Regions from separate parts of the Leifsonia naganoensis genome, predicted to be linked through region 1. Evidence: predicted binding sites of a transcription regulator. Region 1 holds the regulator's gene; the other holds the start of a gene.
The links. The regulator LexA, encoded in region 1, represses DNA repair genes until DNA is damaged. The targets are predictions, from matches to a motif close to TCGAACANNTGTTCGA.
Positions count from the first base shown of each region.

Region 2: the regulator LexA is predicted to act here: its motif matches at 5,194-5,209, upstream of HNR14_RS18040 (DUF6504 family protein).

Region 1 covers NZ_JACCHJ010000001.1:3,385,082-3,399,890, forward strand. The annotation lists gene dapF (diaminopimelate epimerase) at 1-80, shown strand, start outside; gene HNR14_RS16320 (class I SAM-dependent methyltransferase) at 164-790, opposite strand; gene hflX (GTPase HflX) at 855-2,366, shown strand; gene HNR14_RS16330 (methylenetetrahydrofolate reductase) at 2,598-3,560, shown strand; gene metE (5-methyltetrahydropteroyltriglutamate--homocysteine S-methyltransferase) at 3,557-5,905, shown strand; gene HNR14_RS16340 (metallopeptidase family protein) at 5,991-6,341, shown strand; gene lexA (transcriptional repressor LexA) at 6,450-7,133, opposite strand; gene HNR14_RS16350 (LysM peptidoglycan-binding domain-containing protein) at 7,372-7,740, shown strand; gene HNR14_RS16355 (histidinol-phosphate transaminase) at 7,819-8,931, shown strand; gene hisB (imidazoleglycerol-phosphate dehydratase HisB) at 8,928-9,530, shown strand; gene hisH (imidazole glycerol phosphate synthase subunit HisH) at 9,527-10,168, shown strand; gene priA (bifunctional 1-(5-phosphoribosyl)-5-((5-phosphoribosylamino)methylideneamino)imidazole-4-carboxamide isomerase/phosphoribosylanthranilate isomerase PriA) at 10,224-10,970, shown strand; gene HNR14_RS16375 (SseB family protein) at 10,954-11,826, shown strand; gene HNR14_RS16380 (endo alpha-1,4 polygalactosaminidase) at 11,970-12,809, shown strand; gene HNR14_RS16385 (NADPH-dependent F420 reductase) at 12,897-13,517, shown strand; gene HNR14_RS16390 (MFS transporter) at 13,538-14,776, opposite strand.
Region 2 covers NZ_JACCHJ010000001.1:3,745,769-3,760,577, forward strand. The annotation lists gene HNR14_RS18020 (error-prone DNA polymerase) at 1-1,621, opposite strand, end outside; gene HNR14_RS18025 (DNA polymerase Y family protein) at 1,621-3,174, opposite strand; gene HNR14_RS18030 (hypothetical protein) at 3,175-3,870, opposite strand; gene HNR14_RS18035 (DUF3097 domain-containing protein) at 3,978-4,814, opposite strand; gene HNR14_RS18040 (DUF6504 family protein) at 4,885-5,175, opposite strand; gene HNR14_RS18045 (DUF1707 SHOCT-like domain-containing protein) at 6,031-6,534, shown strand; gene HNR14_RS18050 (VIT1/CCC1 transporter family protein) at 6,545-7,648, opposite strand; gene HNR14_RS18055 (helix-turn-helix transcriptional regulator) at 7,659-8,621, opposite strand; gene HNR14_RS18060 (cation diffusion facilitator family transporter) at 8,662-9,612, opposite strand; tRNA gene HNR14_RS18065 (tRNA-Leu) at 9,767-9,851, opposite strand; gene HNR14_RS18070 (M20/M25/M40 family metallo-hydrolase) at 10,008-11,312, shown strand; gene HNR14_RS18075 (undecaprenyl-diphosphate phosphatase) at 11,352-12,215, shown strand; gene HNR14_RS18080 (proteasome assembly chaperone family protein) at 12,256-13,197, opposite strand; gene HNR14_RS18085 (HAD family hydrolase) at 13,286-13,996, shown strand; gene HNR14_RS18090 (tRNA (adenine-N1)-methyltransferase) at 14,003-14,809, shown strand, end outside.

The DNA of each region.
Region 1 (14,809 bases):
TCGCGACCGAGGACGGCGAACACGTCGCCCTCTCCGGCCCGGCGGAGCTCGTCTACACCGGCACTCTCGAGCTCGCCTGACCGGGCGCGCGTCCCCGACATTCGGCACGAATGTCGTGTTTCGCGCGCGCATTCCCGACATTCGGCACGAATGCCGCGGGGGTTTACTCCTGCGCGGCGCGCGCCGGGCGGTGCGAGCGGAGCACGCGGTACCCCTTGGAGATCGCCTGGCGCGTGGTCTTGAGCTCCGGCATGGTCGCCTCGATCCAGCGCTGCAGCGAGTCGCTGCCGAGATTGCGCTGCACGACCAGCCACGCGTCGGATCCCGGCTCGAGGCGGGGCAGCCATCGCGTCAGGATGTTGTGCAGCTCATCCTTGCCGATCCGGATGGGCGGGTTCGACCAGATCGTCGTGAACATCACGTCATCGGGAACATCATCCGGGGTCACGGGGTTAACATTGGTGAGACCGAGCTTCTGCGCGTTCAAGCGCACCACGTCCAACGCTCGGGTGTTGACGTCGACGGCCCAGACCGTCGCATGAGGGGATTCGAGAGCAAGTGTGAGAGCCAGGGGCCCCCAGCCGCAGCCGAGGTCGAGGAACTGACCGCCCGGCGGCGCAGAGGGGACATGGTCGAGCAGGACTCTCGTTCCCGTATCGATGCGCTCGGGGCTGAAGATGCCGTTCGCGGTCGTCAGCTCGTACGTCTGGCCGGCCAGTCGTACGGTGATCGGCCGCAGGTTCGTCTCGCTCTCGGGAGCCGTGGAAAAGTAGTGGTCTCCGCTCGCCATAAGAGGACCGTACAGGACGCAGCCGAACTGACAAACTGGGATGGACCCGGAACGGGGACGAACGATGACTGAACGAACGAATATCGAAGAACACGAGGCCGACGACGTCGTCGCGCGCGTGCTGGCGACCGAGAAGAACCGTGCGAGCGTGACGCTGTTCGGAACCGGGGCGCAGGCGCTGCAGTCGACGGACACCACCGACGGCTCGCACGACGGCGAGCAGTTCGACCGGGAGGAGCGTGCGGCACTGCGCCGCGTCAGCGGCCTCTCGACCGAGCTCGAGGACGTCACCGAGGTCGAGTACCGGCAGCTGCGGCTCGAGAACGTGGTGCTGATCGGCGTGTACTCGCAGGGCAGCCTGCAGGACGCCGAGAACTCCATGCGCGAGCTCGCCGCCCTGGCGGAGACCGCCGGCGCCGTGGTGCTCGACGGCCTCCTGCAGCGCCGCCCGCATCCCGACCCGAGCACGTACCTCGGCCGGGGCAAGGCGGAAGAGCTCGCGAGCGTTGTCGCCGCCCTCGGCGCCGACACGGTCGTGGCCGACACGGAACTCGCCTCCAGCCAGCGGCGCGCCCTGGAGGACGTCGTGAAGGTGAAGGTGATCGACCGCACCGCGGTGATCCTCGACATCTTCAGCCAGCACGCCAAGAGCCGCGAGGGCAAGGCGCAGGTCGAGCTCGCGCAGCTCGAGTACCTGCTCCCTCGCCTGCGCGGCTGGGGCGAGTCGATGTCGCGGCAGGCCGGTGGCCAGGTCGGCGGCGCCGGCGCGGGCATGGGTTCGCGTGGTCCCGGTGAGACGAAGATCGAGCTGGACCGCCGACGCATCCACACGCGGATGGCGAAGCTGCGCAAGCAGATCGCCGGGTTCAAGCCGGCCCGCGAGGCCAAGCGTGCGAACCGCAACCGCAACTCGGTGCCGTCGGTCGCGATCGCCGGCTATACGAACGCCGGCAAGTCGAGCCTCCTGAACCGCGTGACCAAGGCGGGCGTGCTCGTCGAGAACGCGCTGTTCGCGACCCTCGACGCGACCGTGCGCCGCTCGGTGACCGCCGACGGCCGGCTCTACACGCTGGCCGACACGGTGGGCTTCGTGCGAAACCTGCCGCACCAGCTGGTGGAGGCGTTCCGCTCGACGCTGGAGGAGGTGGCCGACTCCGACGTCATCCTGCACGTCGTCGACGGCTCCCACCCCGACCCCGCGTCGCAGCTGGCGACGGTCCGCGACGTCATCGGCGAGGTCGGTGCCCGCGACATCCCGGAGATCGTGGTCTTCAACAAGTCCGACCTGATCGGACCCGACGAGCGGCTCGTGCTGCGCGGCCTGGAGCCGGGGGCGATCTTCGCCTCCGCGCGAACGGGCGAGGGCATCGACGAGGTTCTCGCCGCGATCTCGCGGCTGCTGCCCGACCTCTCGGTGGAGGTGGAGCTGATGGTGCCGTACGACCGGGGCGACCTGATCTCAGCCCTGCATGAGCGCGGGCGCGTCCTCGCCACGGAGTACGTGGAGGAGGGCACCCGCGTGCACGCGAAGATCATGCCGGAGTACACGGCGGTGTTCGAGCCCTTCGCGGTCTGAACACCTGAGGCCGCACCGGCGACAGGAAGGCCGGACGGAGCGCGTGTGTCGAATGATGACACCCGCGATTCCGTCCGGCCTTTCGCGTTGCTAGATTCGGCACTCAACCGCAGCGGACGACCGCTCGGTGGTGCGACAGCCGAGCCCGGCACCCGCCCGTGAAACCCTGCCCCTCGCCGTGAGGCCCGAGGCGGGGTGTCCGTGCCGCTGATCGACCACCCCGAGGACCTCATGAGCTGTACCACCGCGCGGTACTCCTTCGAGCTCTACCCGCCGCGCAACGAGCGGGCCGCCGCCGCGCTGCCCGCCACCATCGACCGGCTCGCCGCCGCGCGCCCGGACTTCATCTCCGTGACCTACGGGGCGAACGGCTCGTCCCGCACATCGTCCCTCGACGTGCTGCGCCACATCCTGGAGCGCACCGACGTCAGCCCGATGGCGCACCTGACGTGCGTCGGGTCGTCGCACGAGGAGGCCAACCGCCTCATCCGCGAGTTCCTGGATGCCGGTGTGCGCCGTTTCCTCGCGGTGCGGGGAGACCCGCCCGAGGGTGCGGCCCCGGGCGAGGACGGCATCGGCGACATCCGCAGCTCGGCCGAGCTCGTGCAGCTCATCCACCGGGTGCAGGCCGAACGCGTCCCGTACGGCGAGCTGACTGTGCCCGGGCTGCCGGCGCAGGCGGTGCTCACCCGGCGCGAGCACGTGCAGATCGCGGTCGCGGCCTTCCCCAACGGGCACCCGGCGTCCCACTCGATCTCCCAGGACATCGACGCCCTGCTCGCGAAGCAGGCCGCCGGTGCGAACCTCGGCATCACGCAGCTCTTCTTCCACGCCGAGGACTACCTGTCGTTCGCCCAGAAGGCGAACGATGCCGGCGTCGCCTTCCCGATCCTGCCCGGCATCATGCCGGTGACGTCACCCGCCCGGCTGAGCCGGATGCTGGAACTCAGCGGCGAGGACCTGCCGAGCGATCTCGCGATCCAGCTCGAGGTCGAGCCGACCGACGAGGGGCGTCGCGAGATCGGCATCGAGTGGGCCGCGGGTCTCGGCCGGCGCCTGCTCGACGGTGGCGCTCCGGGCCTCCACCTCTACACCTTCAACCAGAGCGAGGCGGTGCTGTCGGTCCTCGACCGGATCGGCGTGCTGCCCGCCCCCGACTCCATCTCCTCCGCAACCGAAAGGGAACCAGCATGACCTCCACCTCCCGCGCCGCCTTCCCGGCCGGAACGATCCTCGGCTATCCGCGCATCGGGCGCCGCCGCGAGCTCAAGAAGGCCGTCGAGTCCTTCTGGGCGGGCGCCATCACGGCGGACGAGCTGGAGTCGACCGCCGCCGGCCTGCGCGCCGCGACGCGCGAACGCCTCGCCGCCCTGGGCCTCGGGCGTGACGATGCCGCCATCCCGGAGAGCTTCAGCTACTACGACCAGGTGCTCGACGCCGCGGTCGCCGTCGGAGCCGTGCCGACCCGGTTCGCCGGGCTCGTCGGAGCGGACGGCAGCGTCGACCTCGCCGGCTACTTCACGATCGCGCGCGGCGAGGGCGACAACGCCCCGCTCGAGATGACGAAGTGGTTCGACTCCAACTACCACTACCTCGTGCCCGAGATCGGGCCGGAGACCGACTTCCGCCTGGCATCCGACCGCCTGGTGCGGGAGTTCGAGGAGGCGCGCGACGCCGGCTTCGTCACCCGCCCGGTGATCGTCGGGCCGGTGACCTTCCTGCTCCTGAGCAAGGCGTCGGACGAGGCTCCCGAGGGCTTCCGCCCGCTCTCGCGGCTGGCGGACCTGCTGCCGGTGTATCGCGAACTGCTCGCCCGCCTCGGCGCCGCAGGGGCGCCGTGGGTGCAGCTGGACGAGCCGGCCCTCGTCAGCGAGAGCATCGAGGAGCCGCGGGCGGAGGTGCTGGAGGCGCTGCGCACGGCGTACGCCGACCTCGGCGCCGTCGCGGAACGGCCCGCCCTCTTCGTGGCCGCCCCGTACGGCAGCCTGGACGACGCCCTCCCGGTGCTCGCCGCCTCGCCGGTGGAGGCGCTCTCGCTCGACCTGGTCCGCGGCTCCCTGCCCACCGGCCTGGACGCGCAGACGGCGGGCTCCCTCGCCACGAAGACCCTCGTGGGCGGCGTCGTCGACGGCCACAACATCTGGCGCGGCGACCTGGAGGCGGCCTTCGGGTCGCTGACCGAGCTGCTGTCGCTGAGCCCGGACGTCGCGGTCTCCACCTCCACCTCGCTGCTGCATGTGCCGCACGACGTCGAGGACGAGCCGGAGCTCGACGCGCGCCTGAAGAGCTGGCTCGCCTTCGCCGACCAGAAGGTCGCGCAGATCGCGATCCTGGCCCGCGGGCTGGTCGATGGACACGAGTCGATCCAGGACGACCTGACGGCCGCCACCGCATCCCTGGCCGACCGGGCCTCCGCTCCTGGCGTGCGCGTCGACGCGGTACGTGCTCGGGAGGCGGCGCTCACCGAGGCGGACTTCCGCCGCGGCGCGTACGAGGACCGTCTCGCGGCCCAGGACGCGGCGCTCGGCCTGCCGTTCCTCCCGACGACGACCATCGGCTCGTTCCCCCAGACCGGCGACATCCGTCGCTCCCGCGCGCAGCTCGTGAAGGGGCTGATCACGGAAGCGGAGTACCTCGCCCGCATGCAGGCGGAGATCAAGCGCGTCGTCGACCTCCAGGAGGAGATCGGGATCGACGTCATCGTGCACGGCGAGCCCGAGCGCAACGACATGGTCCAGTACTTCGCCGAGAACCTCGACGGCTTCGCGGTCACGCAGAACGGCTGGGTGCAGTCGTACGGCTCCCGCTGCACGCGTCCCTCGATCCTCTGGGGCGACGTCTCGCGGCCGAAGCCGATCACGGTGGACTGGTCGACGTACACGCAGAGCCTCACCGAGAAGCCGGTCAAGGGCATGCTGACCGGCCCGGTGACGATCCTCGCGTGGTCGTTCGTCCGCGACGACCAGCCGCTCGGCGAGACCGCCCGCCAGGTCGCCCTCGCGCTGCGCGACGAGATCGAAGACCTGGAGTCGGCGGGCATCCGCGTCGTCCAGGTCGACGAGCCGGCGCTGCGCGAGCTGCTCCCGCTGAAGCGGTCGGCGCAGGAGGAGTACCTCGACTGGTCGGTGGGCTCCTTCCGTCTGGCGACGGCGGGCGTGCGCGACGAGACCCAGATCCACACCCACCTCTGCTACTCGGAGTTCGGCGTGGTGATCGACGCCATCCGCAACCTCGACGCCGACGTGACCAGCATCGAGGCGGCCCGCAGCCGCATGGAGGTCGTCCACGACATCCAGACGTCCGGCTTCGAGCACGGCATCGGCCCGGGCGTCTACGACATCCACTCGCCGCGCGTGCCGTCGGTCGCCGAGGTCACCGAGCTGCTCGAGACCGCGTTGAGCGCGATCCCGGGCCGCCAGCTCTGGGTCAACCCGGACTGCGGTCTCAAGACGCGCGGCTACGACGAGACCGTCGCCTCGCTGCGCAACATCCTCGAGGCCACCCGCGCGGTGCGCGAGCGCGTCTCGGTCGACGCGTAGCAGCGACTCCGGGGTCGCGGACTGCCGGTTCCGCCGTGGGCGGACGGCCGGACGCGACCCCGTCTGCGTGCGCCAGGATGGGCGCATGGTGCAGATGACGGACGCGGAGTTCGAGGATCTGGTGGGCGCAGTGTTCGACGCCCTCCCGGACGAGATCGTCGGGAAGCTCGACAACGTGGCGTTCCTCATCCAGGACCAGCCGTCGGGGGACCGGCCGCGGCTGTTCGGGCTGTACAGCGGGCGACCGATCACGACGCGCGGCGTCTACGGCTTCGGCGAGCTGCCGGACCGCATCACGCTGTTCCGCAACAATCTCGAGGCCAGCTGCTCGAGCCTGGACGAGCTGCGCGCGCGGGTGCGCGTGACGCTGGTGCACGAGATCGGCCACTACTACGGGCTCGACGACGCGAAGCTGCAGGAGCTCGGCTGGGCGTGATGAGGGCGCGGGTTCAGCCCGCCCCACATTCGTCACAAATGTGGCTTACGAGGCGCGCTTTCGCGACATTCGGCACAAATGTGCGGTCGCCGCTCGGGTGGGAGCCGGTCAGACGGCGCGGAGGACCGCGACGACCTTGCCGAGGATCTGGGCGAAGTCACCGACGATGGGCTCGAAGTTGGAGTTGCGCGGCAGCAGCCAGGTGTGGCCGTCGCGCTGACGGAACACCTTGACGGTGGCCTCCTCGTCGAGCATGGCCGCGACGATGTCGCCGTTCTCCGCCGTGTTCTGCTGGCGGACGACGACCCAGTCGCCGTCGGTGATGGCCGCGTCGATCATCGACTCGCCCACGACCTTCAGCATGAAGAGGTCGCCGTTGCCGACCAGCTGACGGGGAAGGGGGAAGACCTCCTCGACCTGCTGCTCGGCGGTGATCGGAACGCCCGCGGCGATGCGTCCGACGAGCGGGACCATGGCCGCGTCGCCGACCGGCGTCTGGTTCTCGTAGTCGACGGACTCCGACGAGGTGGAGGGCAGGTCGATGAGGATCTCGAGCGCGCGCGGCCGGTTCGGGTCGCGGCGGAGGTAGCCGCTCAGCTCCAGCTGGTTGAGCTGGTGGGTCACCGACGAGAGGGAGGACAGCCCGACGGCGTCGCCGATCTCGCGCATGCTCGGCGGATAGCCCCGCTGGCTGACGGACTTCTGGATCACGTCGAGGATGGCGAGCTGCTTCTCGCTGAGGTTCTTGCGGCGGCGCGTGCCCCCTCGTGGAGCCTGGTTCTCGTTCGACACGCTCGTCCCTTCGTGACCTCGACCGCATCCGCTCGTCTCGAATGTCGGTGGTGCCTGGAAAGGTGAACTCCAGACAATCGAAACTGTATCCACGATACGGCCGGAAACAAACATGTGTTCGAGTGTGTCTCGAAATCCGTGGACGAATTCCTCGCGTATCGAGTCTTGCGATTTCGAACATTCGAAGATACATTCGGAACAAAGCTTCGCATCCGCGGAGCATGAGGAGGTCAGAGCCATGAGCACGACGGCGATGGTGAGCAGCACGATTCCCGCTTTCCCCGCGGGCGCACGCACGCGACTCCGTCTCACGCGGCGCGGTCGCGCCGTCCTGACGGCACTCGTGGCTCTTCCTCTCGTCATCGGCGCCCTCACCTTCGCCCTCAACGGCGGGGGAGCGGTCGCCACCAGCGAGCAGACGCACGTGAGCTTCCAGCACGTGACCGTCGAGTCGGGCGACTCCCTGTGGTCGGTCGCCGAGCGCGTTGCGCCGAGCGCCGACCCGCGTGACGTGATCGCCGCGCTCGTGCAGCTCAACGGTCTCGACGCCTCGGGCGTGGTCTCGCCGGGTCAGCAGCTCGCCATCCCGACCCAGTACGCGCACTGACCCTCACGCGGCGCTGACCATCCCGCGGCCGTTCGTCATGTGGGAGGACGCGCTCCCGGGCATGGCTAGCATGGATGGGTGACCTCCCTCTCCGACCTTCCGATCCGTGATGATCTGCGTGGCCGGACGCCGTACGGCGCCCCGCAGAAGTCCGTTCCCGTCGCTCTCAACGTGAACGAGAACACGCATCCGGTTCCGGAGGACGTCGCGGCCGACATCGTCGCCCGCGTCGCGGTCGCCATCACCGGCGTCAACCGCTACCCGGACCGCGAGTTCACCGAGCTCCGCGAGGCCTTCGCGCGCTACCTCGGGCACGGCCTCGACGCGAGCTGGATCTGGGCGGCCAACGGGTCCAACGAGGTGCTGCAGCACATCCTGCAGGCCTTCGGCGGTCCCGGCCGCAGCCTGCTCGGCTTCGCCCCGACCTACTCGATGTACCCGCTGCTCGCCTCGGGCACCGGGACGAGCTGGATCGCCGGCGCTCGCGATGCCGACTATGAGCTGACACCGGAGACCGCTGCGGCGGAGATCCGCCGTGCCGACCCGGACATCGTCATCCTCTGCTCGCCGAACAACCCCACCGGCACCCCGCTCTCCCTCGACACGATCGAGGCGGCGTACGACGCGGCCCGCGGGATCGTCGTCGTGGACGAGGCCTACGCCGAGTTCATGCCCGACGGCGAGCCGTCGGCTCTCACCCTGCTCGAGGGGCGGCCGCGTCTCCTCGTCTCGCGCACGATGAGCAAGGCGTTCGCTTTCGCAGGGGCCCGCGTCGGGTATCTGGCGGCCGACCCGGCCGTCGTCGACGCCCTGCGCCTGGTGCGCCTCCCGTACCACCTCTCCGCACTCACCCAGGCGGCCGCACTCGGCGCCCTCGCCCACTCCGACGAGATGCTCGCGATGGTGGGGGAGATCCGCCTGCAGCGTGACCGCCTCGTCACCGAGCTCGCCCGGCTCGGCTACGCGCCCCACCGCAGCGGGAGCAACTTCGTGCTCTTCGGCGGCGTGGACGACCCGCACGCGGTGTTCGAGGCCCTCCTGGAGCGGGGCATCCTCATCCGCGACGTCGGCATCCCGAACCACCTGCGCGTCACGGCGGGGACCGAGCCGGAGACCACCGCCTTCCTCGAGGCGCTGGCCGCCCTCGGGCGCCCGTCCGGCTCCGCCGCCCCAGTAAACTCGCAGTCATGACGAATCGCACCGCCAGCCTCCAGCGGGAGACCAGTGAGTCGAGCATCGAGCTGAGCCTCGACCTCGACGGGACGGGCGTGGCCGACATCGCCACGAGCGTGCCGTTCTACGACCACCTCCTCACGGCGTTCGCGAAGCACTCGCTGACCGATCTGCGCGTGCGCGCCAACGGCGACACCGAGATCGACGTGCACCACACCGTGGAGGACGTGGGGATCGTGCTCGGCCAGGCGATCCGTCAGGCGCTCGGCGACAAGAGCGGCATCTCCCGGTACGGCGACGCGCTCGTGCCGCTCGACGAGGCGCTCGTGCAGGCCGTCGTGGACCTCTCCGGCCGTCCCTACCTCGTGCACACGGGAGAGCCGGCCGGGTTCGAGTTCCACCTGATCGGCGGCCACTTCACCGGCTCCATGGTGCGGCACGTCTTCGAGGCCATCGCTTTCAACGCCGCGATGACGGCGCACATCACCGTGGTCGGCGGTCGCGACCCGCACCACATCGCCGAGGCGGAGTTCAAGGCGTTCGCGCGCGCGTTCCGCCAGGCGAAGGCGCTCGACCCGCTGGTGTCGGGCATCCCGTCGACCAAGGGTGCGCTGTGAGCGTTTCCGGCACCCCGGATGTCGTGGTCCTCGACTACGGCTCGGGCAACGTGCACTCCGCCGTCAAGGCGCTCGAGGCCGCGGGCGCGAACGTCGAGCTGACGGGAAACCGCAAGCGGGCGCTGGAGGCCGACGGCCTGCTGGTCCCCGGGGTCGGAGCGTTCGCCGCCGTCATCGACGCACTGCGCACCTCCCACGGCGACGAGGTCATCGACCGCCGGCTCGCGGGTGGACGCCCCGTGCTGGGGATCTGCGTGGGCATGCAGGTGCTCTTCGAGCGCGGCGTCGAGCACGGCGTCGAGACCGAGGGGCTCGGCGAATGGCCGGGCACGGTCGATCTGCTGCAGGCCGACGTGGTGCCGCACATGGGCTGGAACACGGTCCAGGCTCCCGAGACCTCGCGGCTCTTCGCCGGGCTCCACGACGAGCGCTTCTACTTCGTCCACTCCTACGCCGCGCAGGACTGGACCCTCGAGGTGACCGGCCCCTTCCCGAAGCCGCACGTGACCTGGGCCGAGCACGGTTCGCCGTTCATCGCCGCGGTGGAGAACGGGCCGCTGAGTGGGACCCAGTTCCACCCCGAGAAGTCCGGCAGCGCCGGCATCCAGCTGCTGCGCAACTGGATCGGCACCCTCTAGCCGACGCCTCCGCGCATCACCCGTCCGCCGTCGCGGACCCGAACGAGGAAACACAGTGAGCGAATTCAACAACACGCCCAAGCTCGTCCTGCTCCCGGCGGTCGACGTCGCGGACGGCAAGGCCGTGCGGCTGACGCAGGGCGAGGCCGGCAGCGAGACGAGCTACGGCGACCCGGTCGACGCGGCTGCCGAGTGGGCGGACGCGGGTGCGGACTGGATCCACCTCGTCGACCTCGACGCCGCCTTCGGCCGCGGCTCGAACCGTTCGCTGCTCAAGAAGGTCATCCGTCAGGTGCGCGGGGTCAACATCGAGCTGTCCGGCGGCATCCGGGACGACGAGTCGCTGGAGCAGGCGCTCGAGATCGGCGCCACCCGGGTGAACCTCGGCACCGCAGCGCTGGAGAACCCGGAGTGGGCGGCCCACGTGATCGGGCAGTACGGCGAGGCGATCGCCGTCGGACTCGACGTGCGCGGCACCACGCTCGCCGCCCGCGGCTGGACCCAGGACGGCGGCGACCTGTGGCAGGTGCTCGAGCGCCTCGAGGACGCCGGCTGCGCCCGCTACGTGGTCACCGACGTCACCAAGGACGGCACGCTCCGCGGACCGAACCTCGACCTGCTCCGCGAGGTGATGGACCGCACCCAGCGTCCCGTCGTCGCCTCGGGCGGCATCGCCAACCTGGACGACATCGCCGCCCTGCGGGAACTCGTCTCCCTGGGCCTCGAGGGCGCGATCGTGGGGAAGGCGCTCTACTCCGGTGCGTTCACCCTGCCCGAGGCGCTGGATGTCGCGGGATACTGACCCGGCCGACGGCCGCGACGCGACGGGCGGCGCGGGCGGCGGGAGCCGCGTGCCCGGCCAGCCGACGGAGAAGGGCGCCGACCGGCTGAAGCACTTCGCGGCGTCGCTCGGCGACTCCGCCGGGCAGCCGTGGCAGGGGCGCGAGTTCGACGACAACCCGTTCGGCGACGACGACGGGACGGCGCCTCCTGCCCTGCTCGGCGCGCTGGCGGCCTTCCGTGCGGGCGAGGTCGGTCCGGAGGCCGTGGTCGACGCGCTCCGCGCCTCCCGGCTCCTGATCCCGCTCGTCGCGGAGCTCGGCGACGAGGGCACGACGGATGCCGGACTGACCGTGGACAAGTCGCAGGAGCTGTCGATCGTGACGGTCTCCGGCCCGGACGGGCGCAGCGTGTTGCCCGTCTTCTCGTCCGTGACCGCGATGCAGACCTGGAACCCGGCCGCGCGTCCGGTCCCCGCGGACGGGCGGCGGGTCGCACTCGCCGCGGCCTCCGAGGAGACCGAGATCGTCGTGCTCGATCCGACGAGCGAGACCGAGTTCGTGCTGCGCCGCCCGGCCGTCTGGGCGGTCGCCCGCGGGGAGCGGTGGCTTCCGAGCGACCGGGACCCCGAGGTGTACGCCGCCTTCGACGCGTCGATCGCCACGGAACTCGGTGTGCACGCCGTGCGCCTCGCCGCGGGCGACCCCGGGCACCGGTTCGCGGGCGAGGAGCTCGTCGTGCAGCTCGCGCTCGCGAGCGGACTGACCCGGGAGGAGCTCGACGCCATCCTGGCCCGGCTGGCCCAGCGCTGGGCGGCGGACGACGTGATCGCGACGCGGGTGGACTCCCTCCGGGTACAGCTCGTCGCTGCGGACTGACGAAGACCCGTCTTGCATCGGCTGCGTTCGCTCTCGTAGTCTGAACGCGCCGTGGAGAGCCCTACCGGTCGCCGACTGATCGAACACCGGGCGTGACGCCAGAGATGAAGCTCGAGGCGGGGCATCCACAGATCGGAGCACCGATGCGTGCCTCATCCCGCACAGCCCTGACCACCCTTCTCTCCGCCGGAGCGATCGCCCTCTCGATCGTCGCGGGCGGGACCGCCGCGCAGGCGGCGACCCCGGCACCGCCGCCGGTGAACGCGCAATTCGATTACCAGATCGGCGGCGTCTACACGCCGGCGGCGTCGGTGGGCATCGTCGACCGCGACCACACGGCGTCGCCCGTGAGTGGCAGATACAACGTCTGCTACGTGAACGCGTTCCAGACGCAGCCCGACGACACGACGACGTGGGCGGGGGCGAACAGCGACCTCATCCTCCGCAACGCGAAGGGCGTGAAGGTCGGCGACCCGGAGTGGAACGAGTACCTGCTCGACACCTCCACCGCCGCCAAGCGCACCCGGATCGCGGCCATCGTGAACGGCTGGATCGACTCGTGCGCGAGCAAGGGCTTCCAGGCCGTCGAGCCGGACAACCTGGACTCCTGGACCCGCTCGAAGAGCGGCGGCACGCAGCTCCTGACCAAGCAGAACAACGTCGCCCTCGCGACCCTGCTGGCCGCCCACGCGCATCAGAAGGGACTCGCGATCGCGCAGAAGAACACCACGGAGCTGGGCTCGGCGGGCAAGAACACGGTCGGGTTCGACTTCGCCATCGCGGAGGAGTGCCAGTTCAACACCGAGTGCGACGCCTACACGTCGGTCTACGGCAACAACGTCATCGAGATCGAGTACACCGACAACCCGCGCTCGGCGTACACGCAGGCGTGCGCCGCGCAGGGCAAGAACATCTCGGTGATCCTGCGCGACCGGGACGTGGTCGCCAAGGGGAACAGCGCGTACCGCTACGAGTACTGCTGAGCGACTGCTGCGCCCAGGGACGTCCGCGGTTGCGCGCGCAGCCGCGGACGTCCCGCGCCGCCGCAGTCACCGAGAAGAGGAGACGCCGTGAGGGTCGGGATACTGGGCACCGGTGCGATGACGGAGGCGCTCGGCCGGCGCCTGGCTGGGGCCGGGCATGACGTGGTCGTCGGCTCGCGCGATCCGCTGCGGGCCCGGGAGCTCGCGCGCACCATCGGGGCCGTCGACGGGACCGATCACCGCGGGGCGGCCGCAGCCGACGCCGTGATCGTCGCGGTGCGGGATGCCGTGGCCCTCGAGCTCGTCCGATCGCTCGCCGCCGAGCTGGAGGGGCGGGTGCTGATCGACATCGGCAACCCGCTCGACCCGCCGCACTTCGAGAGCCGCTACGGCGCGGGTCCCTCGCTCGCCGAGCGGATGGCGGAGGCCGCTCCCGGGGCGCGCGTCGTGAAGGCGTTCAACACCGTCTATGCCGAGCTGCTCGCCGAGGATGCGGACCAGCGGGTCCAGGTGCTGCTCGCCTCCGACGACGACCCGGCCAAGGAACTCGTGGCGGGTCTCGTCACGGAAATCGGGTGCGAGCCGTTCGACGTGGGCCGTCTGCGGACCTCCCGGCACCTGGAGCGGCTCGCCGGCTTCGAGGTCGACCTGGTCGAGCGCGGATACGCGCGTGCCACGGCGGTCCGGATCGTGGACCGCCGCGGCTGACGCGCCTCGCAGGCGAGCGGTCAGGCCGTCCGCAGCATCCGGAGGCCGCCGAACAGGGCGAGCACACCGACGACGCCGACGAACACGACGAGCACCGGCACCAGTGGCCACACGATCAGGGCGACTCCGACGAGCAGGACCGGGAGGGCGAGCCCGACGTACGCGACCAGGAAGATCGCGGCCAGCACCTCCCCGCGGCGCTCGGGCGCGGCCAGGGCGGCCGTGGCGCCGATCGCGGAGCGGAACAGCAGGCCGACGCCGGCTCCCGCCAGCACACCGCTGATCAGGAAGACCGCCAGGGACGCGACGAGCACGCCGACCGCGAGACCGACGAGCCCGGTAAGCATGAGGACGAGGGCGAGACCGAGCTGGGCGCGCATCCGGAGCCGGGCGAAGACGATCTGCGAGAGCGCGGACGCCGCGAACACCGAGAACGGCACGGCGCCGGCCAGCAGGTGCGACGACTGGTGCAGGACGCCGGAGACGACGCTCGGCGCGAGCGAGGTGAACAGCCCGAAGACGGCGAAGCCGGCGAACGCGGCCACCGCGGCGGCGGAGAAGGCTCCGCGGGCCGACGCGGGGAGGGACACGCGCTGCGGCCGGTAGGCAGGACGCTCCTCCGCGCGCTCGACCGTCTCCGGCACGAGGGCGATGGCCAGCGCGGCGATGGCGAGCAGCACCAGGAACACGACGTAGGGAAGCAGCAGGGGCGCCGGCAGGAACTGCGCGAAGGCGCCGCCGATCAGCGGCCCGAGGGCCAGACCGCCGGTGTTGACGACGGTGGAGACCATCCCCGCCAGGCGCGGACCTTCAGCCGGGCGGGCGACCGCGCGCAGCTCGCTCAGGTGGGCGGTCGCGCTCGCCGTCAGGGCGCCGACACCGATCCCGGACAGCACGCGGGCGACGATCAAGCCGGAGACGTCGTTCCAGACCAGGAACAGAGCCGCCGCGACGATCTCGATGAGCACCGCGATCAGCACCATCCGGCGCCGGCCGGCCCAGTCGCTGAGGTGGCCGATGAGGAACAGGCTCGCGATCACCCCGACCGCGTAGGCGGCGAAGACGACCGTGACCACCCAGGTGGGGAAGCCGTCGCGCGCCTGATAGAGCGAGTAGAGCGGGGTCGGGACGGTGGAGAAGGCCATCACCGCGAGGAAGGCCGCGGCGATGACCCAGAAGCCCGTGCCGTGGCGCAGCTGCCAGCGGCGGGTCGGAACGGCGGGGAGAGACGAGGTCTCGGGTTCGCGGATCGTGGTCATGCTCTGAGGATGCTCCGATATTGCGATCGCGTC
Region 2 (14,809 bases), 360 kb from region 1:
GCGGGAACTTCAGCACCTGCTGCGCCAGCTCCACCACCTCGTCCGGGATGTCGTGGTCGTCGGTGGTCTGGACGTGCGACCACGAGTCGATCTGCTTGCTCCAGGCGTCCTGCTGGCCGGTGGAGTGGCCGAGCGCCTTCGCCATGTCGCGCACCGCGTTCTTGGGCCGGTAGGTGATCACGTTGGCGACCTGCGCCGCGTTGTGCCGGCCGTACTTGCTGTAGACGTACTGGATGACCTCCTCGCGGCGGTCGGAGTCGAAGTCGACGTCGATGTCGGGCTCCTCCTCGCGCATGCTGGAGAGGAAGCGCTCGAACGGCAGGTCGTACTTGATCGAGTCGACCGCGGTGATCCCGAGCAGGTAGACGACCGCCGAGTTCGCCGCCGACCCGCGGCCCTGGCACAGGATGCCCTGGCTGCGGGCGAACCGCACGATGTCGTGCACGATCAGGAAGTAGCCGGGGAAGTCCTTGGCCTCGATCACGTCGAGCTCGCGCTCGATGCGCTCCCGCTTCGCCGGGTTCTCGTCGAGGTCGCGGTAGCGCTCGGCCGCGCCGCGCCAGGTGAGCTCGCGCAGCCAGCTCATCGGGGTGTGCCCCTCCGGGACCTCCTGCTTGGGCAGCCGCGGGCGGGCGCTGCGCAGCCGGAAGGAGAGGTCGTCGGCGACCTCCACGGTCCGCTCCACCGCGCCGGGGTAGCGGGCGAACCGTCTGGCCATCTCGGCACCGCTGCGCAGGTGCGCGGCAGCGGACGCGGGCAGCCAGCCGTCCATCTCGTCCAGGCTGCGCCGGGCGCGCACGGCCGACACGGCGGTCGCCAGCGGGTACTGCGCGGGCGAGGCGTAGTGGACGTTGTTGGTCGCCACGACAGGCAGGCCGAGCCGGCCGGCGATCCGGGCGAGCGCGTCGTTGTCGGTGGTGTCGTGCGGGTTGCCCTGGTCGATCAGCTCGACCAGCACGTTGTCGTGGCCGAACAGCTCCGCGAGCCGCGCCACCTCGTGCTCCGCTGCGCGCTCGCCCTGCTCGGCCAGCGCCAGGCGCACGTCGCCCTTGCGGCAGCCGGTCAGCACCATCCACTCGCCGCCCGCCTGCTCGGCCAGCTCGGGCAGCCGGTAGACCGGGCGCCCCTTCTCGCCGCCCGCGAGCTGCCCGGCGGTGATCGCGGCGGCGAGCCGGTGGTACCCCTCTTGCCGGCGGGCGAGCACGACGAGGTGGTTGCCCTCCGGATCGGCCTCGCCGTTCTGCGGGCGGCTGAGCGCGAGGGAGAGCTCGGCGCCGAACACCGTCTTCACCCGCTCGTACGCCTCGGCGGCCTCGGCCAGATGGACGACGCCGTAGAGCCCGTCGTGATCGGTGAGGGCGAGGCCGTGCAGGCGCAGGCGAGTCGCCTCCTCCAGCAGCTCCTCGGGCGAGCTCGCCCCGTCGAGGAAGCTGAAGTTGCTGTGCGCGTGCAGCTCCGCGTACGCGACGTGCCCGGTCTCCGGCTCCTCCGGGATGGGCTGCGGCACGTACTTCTGCCGCTTGCGCGAGGAGGGGCGCTCGACGGCCTGCTCGCCGGTGCGACGGCCGGAGAGCCGCCGCTCGAACTCGGCCCACGGGATCGGCGGGTTGTCCCAGCCCATCAGTCGTACCTCGCCTCGGCGAACCAGCCGCCGGAGGCCAGGCGCAGCAGCCAGGCCGTCCCGTCGGCGTCGACCAGCTGGAACCGGTGCATCGCCCGGGCGAGCGTGGCGTCCCACCAGCGCTCGCGCACCGGCCACGGCCCCGCCCACGAGCCCACCTCGCGGGCGTCGTGCGGGCGGCCGGTGGGGGAGAAGAGCGCGATCGGGGCGGTGAGGTCGCCGCGGTCGGTCACCTCGACGGTCTCGCCCTCGATGGTCAGCACCGCCACGGGCCGCGGCACCTCGAAGACGGTGGAGGGTGCGGGCGCGGGCAGCGAACCGGGCCACGGCTGCTCGGCCCGGGAGACACCGACCGGCCGGTCGCCCCAGGGCACCAGCACCTGCCGCTCGGTGAGCCCGCGACCCCCGCCGATCGTGGCGGTGAGCACGGCCTCGTGCCCCAGCATGCTCTGCACGCGGGTGAGACCGTGATGGATGCGCTCGTCGGCTCCGCCGCCCCACAGGCCGTCCTCGTGGTGGCCGATGTCGTCCACCGCTTCGGGCACCAGGCCCACCCGCACGATCGGCGAGGCGAGTCCGGGGTCGAGGGCGCCGGAGCCCTGCAGCTGCCAGCGCACCCGGTCGACGACATCCCCCGCCGTGAACAGCCGCGGGTGCAGCCAGCTGCGCTCGCTGATGCGGCCGGCCTCGTCGGTCACCTCCACCCGGAGCGTGGTGCACACCAGCCCGGCCTTCGTCAGACCGCCGACGAACTGCTCGGCGGTGCCGCGCAGTGCGAAGGTGACCTGGTCGACGCGGTCGAGGGGAGGCTCGAACTCGATGGTGCGGTCCAGCTGCTTCGGCGGGGTGCGCGGCACGACCGCGGCGCCGTCGAGGCCCCCGGCCAGGTCGTGCGCGTGCTCGCCGCGCTCCCCGAACCGCTCGCGCACGTCGAGCCGGTCGAGGGCGGCGAGGTCGCCGAGGGTGTGCAGGCCGAGGCGGCGCAGAAGCGGGGTCAGCTCGGTCAGCCCGAGCTGGGCGACCGGCAGCGGGGCGAGGAAGGCGGCCGACCCGCCCGCCGGGATCACGCGCACGCGGGCGGCGCCGGTGGAGCGGGCGGCCTGCCCGGCGGCGAACGGCCCGTCGGCGATGCCGGCGCGCGCATCCGGCAGCCCCAGCCCCTCCAGGCAGCGCAGCAGCTCGGCCGCGGCCTGCTCCTCGCCGCCGTAGTAGCGCGCCGGTCCGCGCGCCCGCAGCAGGAAGGTGCCGGGGCGCAGCGGCTGCACGCCGGGCGCGAGCTCCTCGATGGCGGCCAGCACCGGCTCGAAGGCGCGCTCGTCGAGCACGGGGTCGTAGGGGAGCACCTCCAGCTGCGGGCAGCGGGACTGCGCCTCGCGCATCCGCAGGCCGCGGCGCACGCCGTCGGCGCGGGCCGTCGCCGAGCAGGCGAAGACCACGCCCTTCTCCATCAGGGCGATCGGGGTGCCGTCGGCCAGGCCCGGATCCGCCCGGCGGGCGGCGATCACGGGCCAGTCCGGGCACCAGAGCACGATCGCGCGGGTGACCTCGCGCATCTAGCCCACCGCCTCCAGGCGCGTCGGGCCGGACGGGCGGAAGCTCTCGTCGGGTGCCGGCAGCCACAGCTCCGCACGCCGGCGCGGTCCCGAGCCGCCGCGCGGGGCGGACTCGACGGTCACCCGCCGGGACGAGAGGTAGCCCGCTCCGGTACCGAGACCGTCCCAGCCGCTGCGCGCGACCGAGAGCGTCGCCTCGGCCTGCGGCCAGTCTCCCGCGACGATCAGCGTCGACTCCCGCTGCCGCAGCCGGGCGCCCAGCCGGGCGACGTCGCCGTCTTTCGCGCGGGCCGGCGGGGCGACCGCCACGACGGCGAGCACGTCGACCACGGCCGCCGTCACGGTCAGCCACTGGTCGCCGGGATGCGGCACGAGCACCAGCCGCTCCAGGTCGATCCCGAACCGGCCGGCCGCCTCGGCGCCGAAGTCGGGCATGCCGATCACCCCGCACCACGCGCCCGCCGCGCTGGGGCCGGCGAGCAGCGCCATCAGCAGGGTGGTGGAGCCGTGGACCGCATAGGCGGCGCCGGCCTTGAGCGCTCCGCCCGGCAGCAGCGGCCCGAGCGCGGGATGCGTCTCGAACGTGCGGCTCTCGAGCTTCGTCGCCTGCATCTGCCGGATGCGCGACTGCAGCTCGTGCACCTGCGCCCGGTCGACGACCGGGTCGGCGAAGGCGGGTGCGGATGCCGGGGACATGCATCCATTTTCGAACACATGTTCGAACAGCGCAAATGCATTGTGGGGTACAAACGCTGTGGGGTACCGGCGCTGTGGTGCAAGCGCTGTGCCCCGGTGGACGGACCCTACGCCGGTTCGGTCACGAAGTCGATCAGGTGCTCCACCCGGCCGAGCAGCTCCGGCTCCAGGTCAGCGAACGTGCGCACCTGCCCCAGGATGCGCTTCCAGGCGCGCGCGATGTCGGCCTGGTTCTCGTGGGGGAGACCCAGCGCTGCGCAGATCCCGCGCTTCCACTCGATCGAGCGCGGGATCGACGGCCACGCCTCCAGGCCGACCCGGGCAGGTTTCACCGCTTGCCAGATGTCGATGAAGGGATGCCCGACCACGAGCACGTGCGCGCCGTACGGGCCGCGCGCGACCGTCTCGGCGATCCGGCTCTCCTTGGAGCCGGGGACCAGGTGGTCGACCAGCACGCCGATGCGGCGCTCCCGGGTGGGGGCGAACTCGCGCACGATCGCGTCCAGGTCGTCCACGCCCTCCAGGTACTCGACGACGACGCCCTCGACGCGCAGGTCGTCGCCCCACACGCGCTCGACGAGCTCGGCGTCGTGCCGGCCCTCGACGAAGATGCGGCTCGCCCGGGCGATGCGCGCCTTCTGCTCGCCGACCGCGAACGAACCGGATGCCGTGCGCCCCGGGCCACCCGCCGTGCGCTTCGGCACGACCAGGCGCACCGGCTCGCCGTCGATCAGGAACGCCGACCCGAGGGGGAAGACGCGCTTCTTGCCGAAGTAGTCCTCCAGCTCGACGGTCTGCGCCTCGAGGCGGGTGATCGCCCCGCAGAAGCCGGTGGCGGACTCCTCCACCACCAGGTCGCGCACTGCCTCGACGTCGGGCACGGGCTTGCGCCCGGCCGTCTTCCATCCGGGTGCCAGCACATCGGATCCGTAGCGGTCGTCCATCACCCCAGGAGGCTATGCGATGCGCCCGGGCGTCCGCGGGAGGCACGCCCGCCGCCCGGGAGCCGGCCGGTCAGTCGAAGACGCGCACCAGGCGCCAGGTGCGGTCGACAGCGTCATGACGCACGTCGAACACGTGGGCGTCGCCGGTGTCGCTGGTCGCCTGGAACCGCCAGCCGCCGATCTCGCGCGGCAGGGCACCGACGTCGTAGCGGTGCTCGCCGAACGGCCGCCACCAGGCCGGCGCCGCCGCCCAGACGGTCGGCATGTCGCTCACGCGGTAGCGCGTCGACCGCCACACCAGCCGCAGCGGGATGCCCTCCTCGGTCGTCCACACGGCGACCGCTTCGTCGACATCGGTCATCGCCGCCACCTCCTCCATTCGAACGGATGTTCGAATGCGAGTGTAGACCGACCCGCCGACAATTTCCGTCTCAGGACATGGGTTACCCATCAGCCTCAGGACATCGGTGACACGTCGGCCCTGTCGGGTGGTGGCACTTCTCCCGCGGTGATGTGGCTCTCACCACGTGGCGGGATGCACGAAATCTGTCGCCGGCCTCCCCAGCCATTGCGTAAGCCGCATGGCAAGGTCCATGTCCGCGAGACGGGCGGTGCGGAGGTTCGTCAAACGGCTCGGAGTGCATCCCAGCCGTTCAGCCAGGACCCCCCAGGTGAGTCCGTGATCGCGCCGCTGATCGTTCACGGCCTCATAAAGCTCGGGAAGGTCCCAGCGCAGGCGGACGTCGGTCCCGATAGCTGGCAGACGTGTGTCTCCCACCGCTCGACTCCGCCCGAACAGGAACTCCTCAGGAGAACGGTCCAGCCATTGCAGCAGCATGAGCGCGTACTGGCAGGACATAGAGCCGCGTCTCACCGTCCGAACGAGCGCACCCGAGCACACTGCATGGTCGTTCAGCGCGGCCCTCAGGCCGGCCGACTGTTCTGTGAGCTCCTCCGCCACAGCCGGCCACCCCAGGCCTAACCGGACTCGGCGGGAGTCGAGTTCAGAGACCAACGCGGCCCCGTTGAATATTGGAGCAATCGGCATACGTGAAGTGAAGCACGAGCTATAGATTCCGGGAAGAGCCAAGGCGCGCCCAGGAGATTTCAGCGCTGCCGTCGTCAAACCACGACCGCCAATTGTCACCGATGTCCTCAGACGCGAACCGTCACGGATGTCCTGCGGCAGAACTCCTGCCCCTGCCATACTGTCCGCATGACCGACCTCAACGACCCTTCCGGCGCCTCGCTGCGCCTCAGCACGGACGAGCGGGAGCGCGCGGTCGCGGCCCTCCAGGCGCACGCGAACGCCGGGAGGCTCGACGGAGCGGAACTGCAGTCGCGCGTCGCCTCGGCGCGGTCGGCGGTCACGCGCGGCGACCTCGCGCCGCTCTTCGCGGACCTGCCCGGCGGCGTGCAGCTCGATGACCACGCGGGGCAGCCTGCGCAGCCCGTCCCGCCCGCGCAGCCGGTGCCGCCCGCGGCGGCCTACGCTCCCGGCCCGGCCGCAGCGCCGCCCGGTGATCCCTACGCGGAGCAGCGCTACCGCCCGAACAACCGCTGGGGCCTGCTGGTCGTCTCGGTGATGCCGTTCATCGCGGTCATCCTGTTCTTCGTCACCAGCGGGATCTGGGGCTACCAGTACAGCTGGCTGTGGTTCCTGCTGATCCCGCTCTCGGGCGCGCTGGTCTACGGCATCGACGGCCCGCGCCGACGCTAGTCGCGCGCGGCTAGCCCAGTGCGGTCCCGAACAGCAGGCCGAGCACGTAGGTCGCCGCGGCGGCGCCGTAGCCGATCGCGAGCTGGCGCAGCGCGCGCTTGAGGGGCGACCCTCCCGAGAGCAGACCCACGATGGCACCGGTGGCGAGCAGCACGATGCCGACCAGCCCCGCCGACACGAGCACCGCCGCCGTGCCGCCGAGCCCGAACAGGTAGGGGAGGATCGGCACGAGCGCGCCCGAGGCGAAGAAGCAGAAGCTCGACACGGCGGCACTCCAGCCGTTGCCGACCGCCTCGTGCTCGTCCTCGACGGGAGCCGAGGCAGCGCCGGGCGTCGTGACGGGGATCTCGCTGGTGTACGCCTCCAGGGTCCGCAGTGTCTCGGAGGCCCGGGCCTGCGCGTCCGCGGGCGACATGCCGCGAGCACGGTAGACGAGGGTCAGCTCGTTGGCGTCGACGTCCAGGTGCGGGAGGGCGGAGCGCGTCGCGGGATTGGGGCTGGAGGCCTCCAGCAGCTCCCGCTGCGACCGCACGGACACGTACTCGCCCGCACCCATCGAGAGGGCGCCAGCGAGGAGTCCGGAGACACCGGTGAGGAGGACGACGTGGGTCGCGACGCCGCTCGCGCTCACGCCGAGCACGAGGGCGAGGTTGCTCACCAGGCCGTCGTTGGCGCCGAAGACCGCGGCGCGGAACGTGCCCGAGAGCCGCTGCCGGCCACGCGCCGCGAGCGCGCGCACGACCTCCTCGTGCACCTGCTCGTCGGCGGCCATCTGCGGCGTCGCGTCGGCATCCGTCGCGTACGGGGAGCGGGCCTCGGCGCGCTGCGCCAGCGCGAGCACGAAGACGGAGCCGAAGCGGCGGGCAAGGAAGCCGAGCATGCGCGTGCGGATGTCCCCGCGGAGCGGCTTGCCCACCTGGTCGCCGAGCAGATCGAGCCAGTGCTGCTCGTGGCGGCCCTCGGCCTCGGCGAGCGCGAGGAGGATCTCCCGCTCCTCGCCGGTGCGGCGCTGGGCGAGATCGCGGTAGACGGAGGCCTCCGCGCGCTCGTCGGCCAGGTAGCGCCGCCAGCGCCGGATGTCGGCGGGGGTGGGGGTGCGCTCGGTGCTCGTCATCGCGAGAAGTCTAGGCGACCCCCGTCGCGGCGTCGCGGAAGCGGTCGGCCCAGACGGCCGCCAGTTCGCGCACCGCATTCGGCCCCTCGATGACGAAGGGGGCGCCGGCCGCAGCCAGCCCGAAGAGCGCCCACTCGGCGCTCTCGACCGTCAGCCGGACCCGGGAGGTCGCGTCGTCGGCGGGGGAGACCGTCGCCCAGCGGCCGATGGCCTCCTCCACCCGGTCGTAGGGCGCGCTGACGACGGCGTCGACGACGAGCGGAGCCGCCGCGGGGGAGAGGGAGGCGCGGACGTACTCGGCCGCGTCCTCTGCGGGCAGCTCCCGCGGCCGGAAGCGCGTGCCGGTCACCCGCGGCTCGGTCAGCCGGTCGAGGCGGAAGCTGCGCCAGTCGAACCGGGTCAGGTCGTAGGCGACCAGGTACCAGCGCCGGCCGACGGAGACGAGTCGGTGCGGCTCCACCGTGCGTCGCGTCTCCTCCCCGCCGCGGGCGACGTAGGTGAACTCGAGCCGCTCCTCGTCCCGGCAGGCCTGGGCGACCGTCGTCAGCGTCGTGGCGTCGGCGACGGGGCCGCCGCGCATCGCCGTCGCGAGGGTCGCCACCCGCAAGGCGTCGACGCGACGCTTGAGCCGCGGCGGCATGACCTGGACCACCTTCGCGAGGGCGCGCACCGACGCCTCCTCGACCCCCGCGATCCCGCTCTGCGCGGCCGTGCGCAGCCCGACGGCGAGAGCGACGGCCTCCTCATCGTCCACCACGAGCGGCGGCAGCGACGCACCCGCGGCGAGCTGGTAGCCTCCCGCGACACCACGGGTGGCATCGACGGGGTAGCCGAGGTCGCGCAGCCGGTCCACGTCACGCCGCAGCGTGCGCGGGGACACGCCGAGCCGCTCGGCGAGATCGTTGCCGGGCCAGTAGCGATGGGTCTGCAGCAGCGAGAGCAGCTGCAGGGTGCGCGATCCGGTGCTTGCCATGCCTCCCAGTGTGCACCGGGATGCGGACGGATCGTGACCGCTATTGCGCCGTGGCCGGGACGAGCGCGGCCGCGCCCGGCCGAGACAGCGTGAGGACCACCTCCGTAATGTGCTCGTCGCGCTCGAGATCGGCCTCCACCGCGGCGAGGTCCGCGGCGACGGCGGATTCCCGGTCGTCGCCCGCGAGGTCGATCGCGGCGACGACGAACAGCCGCTCGGGGCCGACGAACTCGAGGTGCAGGTAGGTGACCTTCTCGACCTCGGGATGCGCGAGGATCCCGGCGAGGAGGGCCTGCCGGGCGCGCTCGGGCGCCTGCTCCCCGAGCAGGAACCGGCGGTTGCGGTCGATCAGCACCACGGCCACGACCGCGAGCAGCACGCCGACCAGGATGGAGCCGAGAGCGTCGTAGACCGCCTGCCCGGTGAGCTGGTGGAGCAGGATGCCCGCGAAGGCGATGACGAGGCCGATGAGCGCGGCCGAGTCCTCCGCGAACACGGCGCGCAGGGTCGGGTTGGAGGTGCTGAGGATGTGTTCGACGGTGCTCGTTCCCCGCTCGCTGGCCAGCTTGTGCGCCTGCCGGTACGACTGGAGGAAGGAGACGCCTTCGAACACGAACGACACCGCGAGCACTCCGTACGCGATCGCGTAGTCGGCCTCGCGCTCGTTCGAGCCGAGCTCGGAGACGCCGTGCATGATCGACACGACCGCGCCGGCCGTGAACAGTCCGACGGCGGCGAACAGGCTCCAGACGTACGACTCGCGACCGTAGCCTCCCGGATGGGCGGAGTCGCGCGGGCGGGCGGCCGAGCGCTCGGCCTGCAGCAGGAAGATCTCGTTGCCCGAGTCCGCCCAAGAGTGCGCGGCCTCGGCGACCATGGAGGCCGAACCGGTGAGCGCCGCCGCGATGGTCTTCGCGATCGCGACCAGCACATTGGCGCCGAGGGCGAGGATCACGGTGAAGACGCTGGACGATTCCCGCTTCGAGGCCATGGCGGCCACGATAGTCCCCGTTTCCTTCTCCGCACATTTGGCCCAAATGTGCGGAATGCGGGCACTATTCACGACATTTGGGCCAAATGTCGTGAGGGGGAGGCGTCGCCGGGAACGACGAAGGCCCCGGTCTTTCGACCGGGGCCTTCCGCTGTGTCCGAGGGGGGACTTGAACCCCCACGCCCTATACGGGCACTAGCACCTCAAGCTAGCGCGTCTGCCATTTCCGCCACCCGGACGGGTGTTTGCGGCTTCCGGACGAACCGGCTGCCGAAGAAAGACATTAGCACGGATACCCGGCCCGGATTCACATCGGCCGAGCATCCCGGGCGTGGCGCGTCACTCGCCGTCACGACGGGGCCGTCGCGCGCCCGGCGCCCGGTAGCGTGGAGGTCATGACCGACGACTCCACGCTGGACGAGACCGCGATCATCGCCCGCGACCTGATCCGCTTCGACACGACGAACTACGGGGAGGGCAAGTCCAACGGCGAGACGGACGCCGCCGAGTACGTCGAGGCGCGGCTGAGCGCGCTCGGCCTGAAGCCGCAGCTCTTCGACTCCGACCCCGGGCGCACCAGCGTCGTCGCCCGCGTGGCCGGACGCAACACGGAGAAGCCGGCCCTCGTCGTCCACGGCCACCTCGACGTCGTGCCCGCCGACCCGCGCAACTGGAGCGTCGACCCGTTCGGCGGCGTCATCAAGGACGGCCTGCTGTGGGGGCGCGGCGCGGTCGACATGAAGAACATGGACGCGATGATCCTGACCGCGGTCGGCGACATCCTGAACGCGGGGGAGCAGCCCGAGCGCGACCTGGTCGTGGCGTTCTTCGCCGACGAGGAGGACGGCGGCCGCCGCGGCTCCCACCACCTCGTGGACAACCACCCCGAGCTCTTCGCCGGCGCCACCGAGGCGATCAGTGAGGTCGGCGGCTACTCCATCGACCTCGAGGGCCGTCGCGCCTACCTGCTGCAGACGGGCGAGAAGTCCCTCGTCTGGATCAAGCTGATCGCTCGCGGGCAGGCTGCCCACGGTTCGCGGCTGATCCGCGACAACGCGATCACCCGGCTCGCCGAGGCCGTCGTCGCGATCGGCCGCACCGACTGGCCGATCCAGCTGACTGCGACCACCACGCGCCTCATCGACGAGCTGGGCCGGCTGCTCGACGTCGACCCCGAGCGCGTCGGCCCGGACGAGGTCGTCCTCCGCACGGGCACGGCCGCGGGATTCATCCTCGCGACGCTCCGCGCCACCACCAATCCGACGCTGCTCGAGGCCGGCTACAAGCACAACGTCATCCCCGACACGGCGGAGGCGCTGGTCGACATCCGCACGCTGCCCGGCGACGAGGACCGCGTGCTCGCCGAGGTGCAGCGCCTCGTCGGCGACGACGTGGAGGTGCAGATCATGCACCGCGACATCGGCCTGGAGGCGGACTTCGGCGGCGAGCTGATCGACGCGATCACCGGCACGCTGGAGCGGCACGACCCGGGCGCGCCCGTGCTCCCGTACCTCCTCTCCGGCGGCACCGATAACAAGGCGCTCAGCAAGCTCGGGATCACCGGCTACGGCTTCGCCCCGCTGCGCCTGCCGAAGGATCTCGACTTCCCCGGCATGTTCCACGGCGTCGACGAGCGCGTCCCGCTCGACGCGCTAGTGTTCGGTAGGGCCGTGCTCCGGGACCTGCTCAGCAGCTACTGAGCCGCGGCCCCCGATCCACCGACCTGGCGAAAGCGACGCATGGAGTTCATCAACGCCCTCATCCTCGGGCTCGTCCAGGGACTCACGGAGTTCCTCCCGATCTCGTCGAGCGCGCACATCCGCATCGTGGGAGAGCTGCTCGGCACCGGAGGGGACCCGGGTGCGCGGTTCACCGCGATCATCCAGCTCGGCACCGAGGCCGCTGTCCTCCTGTATTTCTGGAAGGACATCACGCGGATCATCTCGCGCTGGTTCCTGGCGCTGTTCGGCAAGATCCCGCGCAACGACCCCGACGCCAAGATGGGCTGGCTGGTCATCCTCGGCAGCGTGCCGATCGTGGTGCTCGGCCTCTTCTTCCAGGACGCGATCGAGACGACCTTCCGCTCGCTCTGGATCGTGGCGACGACGCTGATCGTGTTCGGCATCTTGCTCGGCATCGCCGACTGGGTGGGCGCGAAGACACGCCGCCTCAAGGAACTGACCTGGGGCCACGGCATCATCTTCGGCTTCGCGCAGGCGCTCGCGCTCATCCCGGGCGTGTCGCGCTCGGGCGGCACGATCACCGCCGGGCTTTTCATGGGCTACCAGCGCCGCGCGGCCGCACGCTACTCGTTCCTGCTGGCGCTGCCCGCCGTGTTCGGCAGCGGCTTCTACCAGCTCTATAAGGCGATCAAGGAGCCGTGCACGGAGGCGCTGGCGAAGGCCGGGACCTGCACGGTCGAGGTCTTCGGACCTGCGGAGACCGCCGCGGCGACCCTCGTCGCCTTCGTCGTCGGCTTGCTGGTCATCGCGTTCTTCATGGGCTACATCTCACGCCGCAGCTTCCTGCCGTTCGTGATCTACCGCGTCGCGCTCGGTCTGCTGCTGATGATCCTGCTCGGGACGGGCGTGCTCGCGGCCTGATCCCGGCGGCCGACCACCGGCCGGCCTGAGCCGACCGCTCTCAGCCCCGGCGCGGGTCGTCCGGCGCGCGTCCGGCTGTCCCGCCGTCGCGGCCGTCCTTGCCGTCGCGGCGGCGCAGATAGCGCTCGAACTCCTGCGCGATCGCCTCGCCGCTCGCCTCGGGGGAGTCGACGGTGTCGCGCGCCTGCTCGAGCTGCTGGATGTACGCCGCCATCTCCTCGTCGTCGGCGGCGAGCGCGTCGATGCCCGCCTCCCACGCGCCGGCCTCCTCGACCAGCGACCCGCGCGGGATGGTCACGTCGACCATCTCCTCGAGCTTGTCGATCAGGGCGAGCACGGCCTTCGGGCTCGGCGCGTTGTGCACGTAGTGCGGCACGGACGCCCAGATCATGATGGTCGGGATCCCGACGTCCTCCGCGCCCTCGGCGAGCGCGCTCAGGATGCCGACCGGCCCCTCGTAGCTGGAGCGCTCGACGCCCAGCTGCGCGCGGACGGTCGCGTTCTCGCTCGATGCGAACACGGAGATGGGGCGGGTGTGCGGCACGTCGGCGAGCATCGCGCCGAGGAAGACGATCGCGCCGACGTCGGCGGCGAGCGCCACGTCGATGATCTCGGCGGTGAAGCTGCGCCAGCTGCGGGAGGGCTCCGTGCCGACCAGCAGGAAGATGTTGCCGGCGTTGTCGCCGGTCACGCTGAGGTCCGCGTCGTCGGCGAGCCCGTCCGGGACGTGCCCGGGGAGCGCGGGGCCGTAGACGATGGCGGACGGCCAGACCAGGCGGCGGCGCCCGTCGAGCTCCTCGACCACCGGCCGGTTGAACTGGAAGTCGAAGTAGAGCTCGGGGTCGACCTCGGCGATGGGCACGACGTCGAGCTGCTCCTTGAGCGTCTTCACCGCGCCGCTGGCCGCTTCGCCGGCGTCGTTCCAGCCTTCGAAGGCGACCACGAGGATGCGCCCGTCGAGAATGCTGTCTGCGTCAGTCACTTCAGCTGTACCTGGTCCTCTCCACGCGACCGTTCGACCGCCGTCCCTCCAGAATAGGCCCGAGTGCGTACGGATAGACTTGTGGCCCGTGACTGCACCGATCCCCGACACCGCCTCCGACCGCTCGCTCCTCCCGGCCGCCGTGCTCTGGGACATGGACGGCACGCTGGTCGACACCGAGCCCTACTGGATGGCGTCCGAGGAGGAGCTCGTCTCCTCGTTCGGCGGCACCTGGACCCACGACGATGCCCTCCTGCTCGTCGGGCAAGGCCTGTGGACGTCCGCGGAGATCCTCCGTTCGCACGGCGTCGTCATGGAGGCGGACGCGATCGTCTCCTGGCTGACCGACCGGGTGCAGCAGAAGCTCGACACCGAGGGCGTCCCGTGGCGGCCCGGCGCGCGCGAGCTGCTGTCGTCGCTGCGCGAGCGCGGCGTGCGCACCGCGCTCGTGACGATGTCGGTGCGGAGGATGGCGGAGCAGGTCGTCGCCCACATCCCGTTCGACGCCTTCGACCTGATCGTCAGCGGCGACGAGGTCGAGCAGCCGAAGCCCCACCCGGAGCCGTACCTGCGCGCCGCCGACCTGCTGGGGGTCGACCCGCGCGACGCGGTCGCCATCGAGGACTCGCTCGTGGGCCTCGCGTCCGCCGTCGCCTCCGGTGCGATGGCCATCGGCGTGCCGCACATCGTGCCGATCCCGGAGTCGGACGAGCACACCATCTGGACCACCCTGGACGGCCGCACGGCCGACGACATCGCCGCGGTCGTCGCGGCCCGCACGCAGACCCCGAAGGCGTAGACACCGATGAACGAGACACGACGCAGCTCCGGCCCCTTCCGCGCGGGCGACCGCGTGCAGCTGACCGGCCCGAAGAACCGCATGAACACCATCACGCTGGTGCCGGGCAAGCTGTTCCACAGCCACCGGGGCGTGCTGGAGCACGACGCCATCATCGGCCTCCCGGACGGCTCGGTCGTCACGAACAACGCCGGCGTCGAGCACCTGGCGCTGCGCCCGCTGCTCACCGACTTCGTCATGTCGATGCCGCGCGGTGCCGCGATCGTCTATCCGAAGGATGCCGCGCAGATCCTCGCCCTGGCCGACATCTTCCCGGGCGCGACCGTCGTCGAAGCTGGCGTCGGCTCGGGGGCGCTCTCGCTCTGGATCCTGCGCGCGATCGGCCCGGAGGGACGGCTGCACTCGTTCGAGCGGCGCGAGGAGTTCGCCGAGGTGGCGCGGGACAACGCGGCGACCTTCCTCGGCTCCGACCCGGAGAACTGGACGGTCACCGTCGGCGACCTGCAGGAGGCGCTGCCCGCCGCCGTCGAGCCGGGATCGGTCGACCGCGTGGTGCTCGACATGCTCGCCCCGTGGGAGACCCTCGACGCCGTGACGACGGCGCTCAAGCCCGGCGGCGTGGTCATCTGCTACGTCGCCACGGTCACGCAGCTCTCCCGCGTGGCCGAGGCCATCCGCGCGACCGGGAACTTCACGCACCCGCAGTCGAGCGAGACGATGGTCCGCGGCTGGCACGTGGAGGGGCTCGCCGTGCGCCCGGACCACCGGATGATCGCGCACACCGGCTTCCTCCTGACCGCGCGGAGGCTCGCC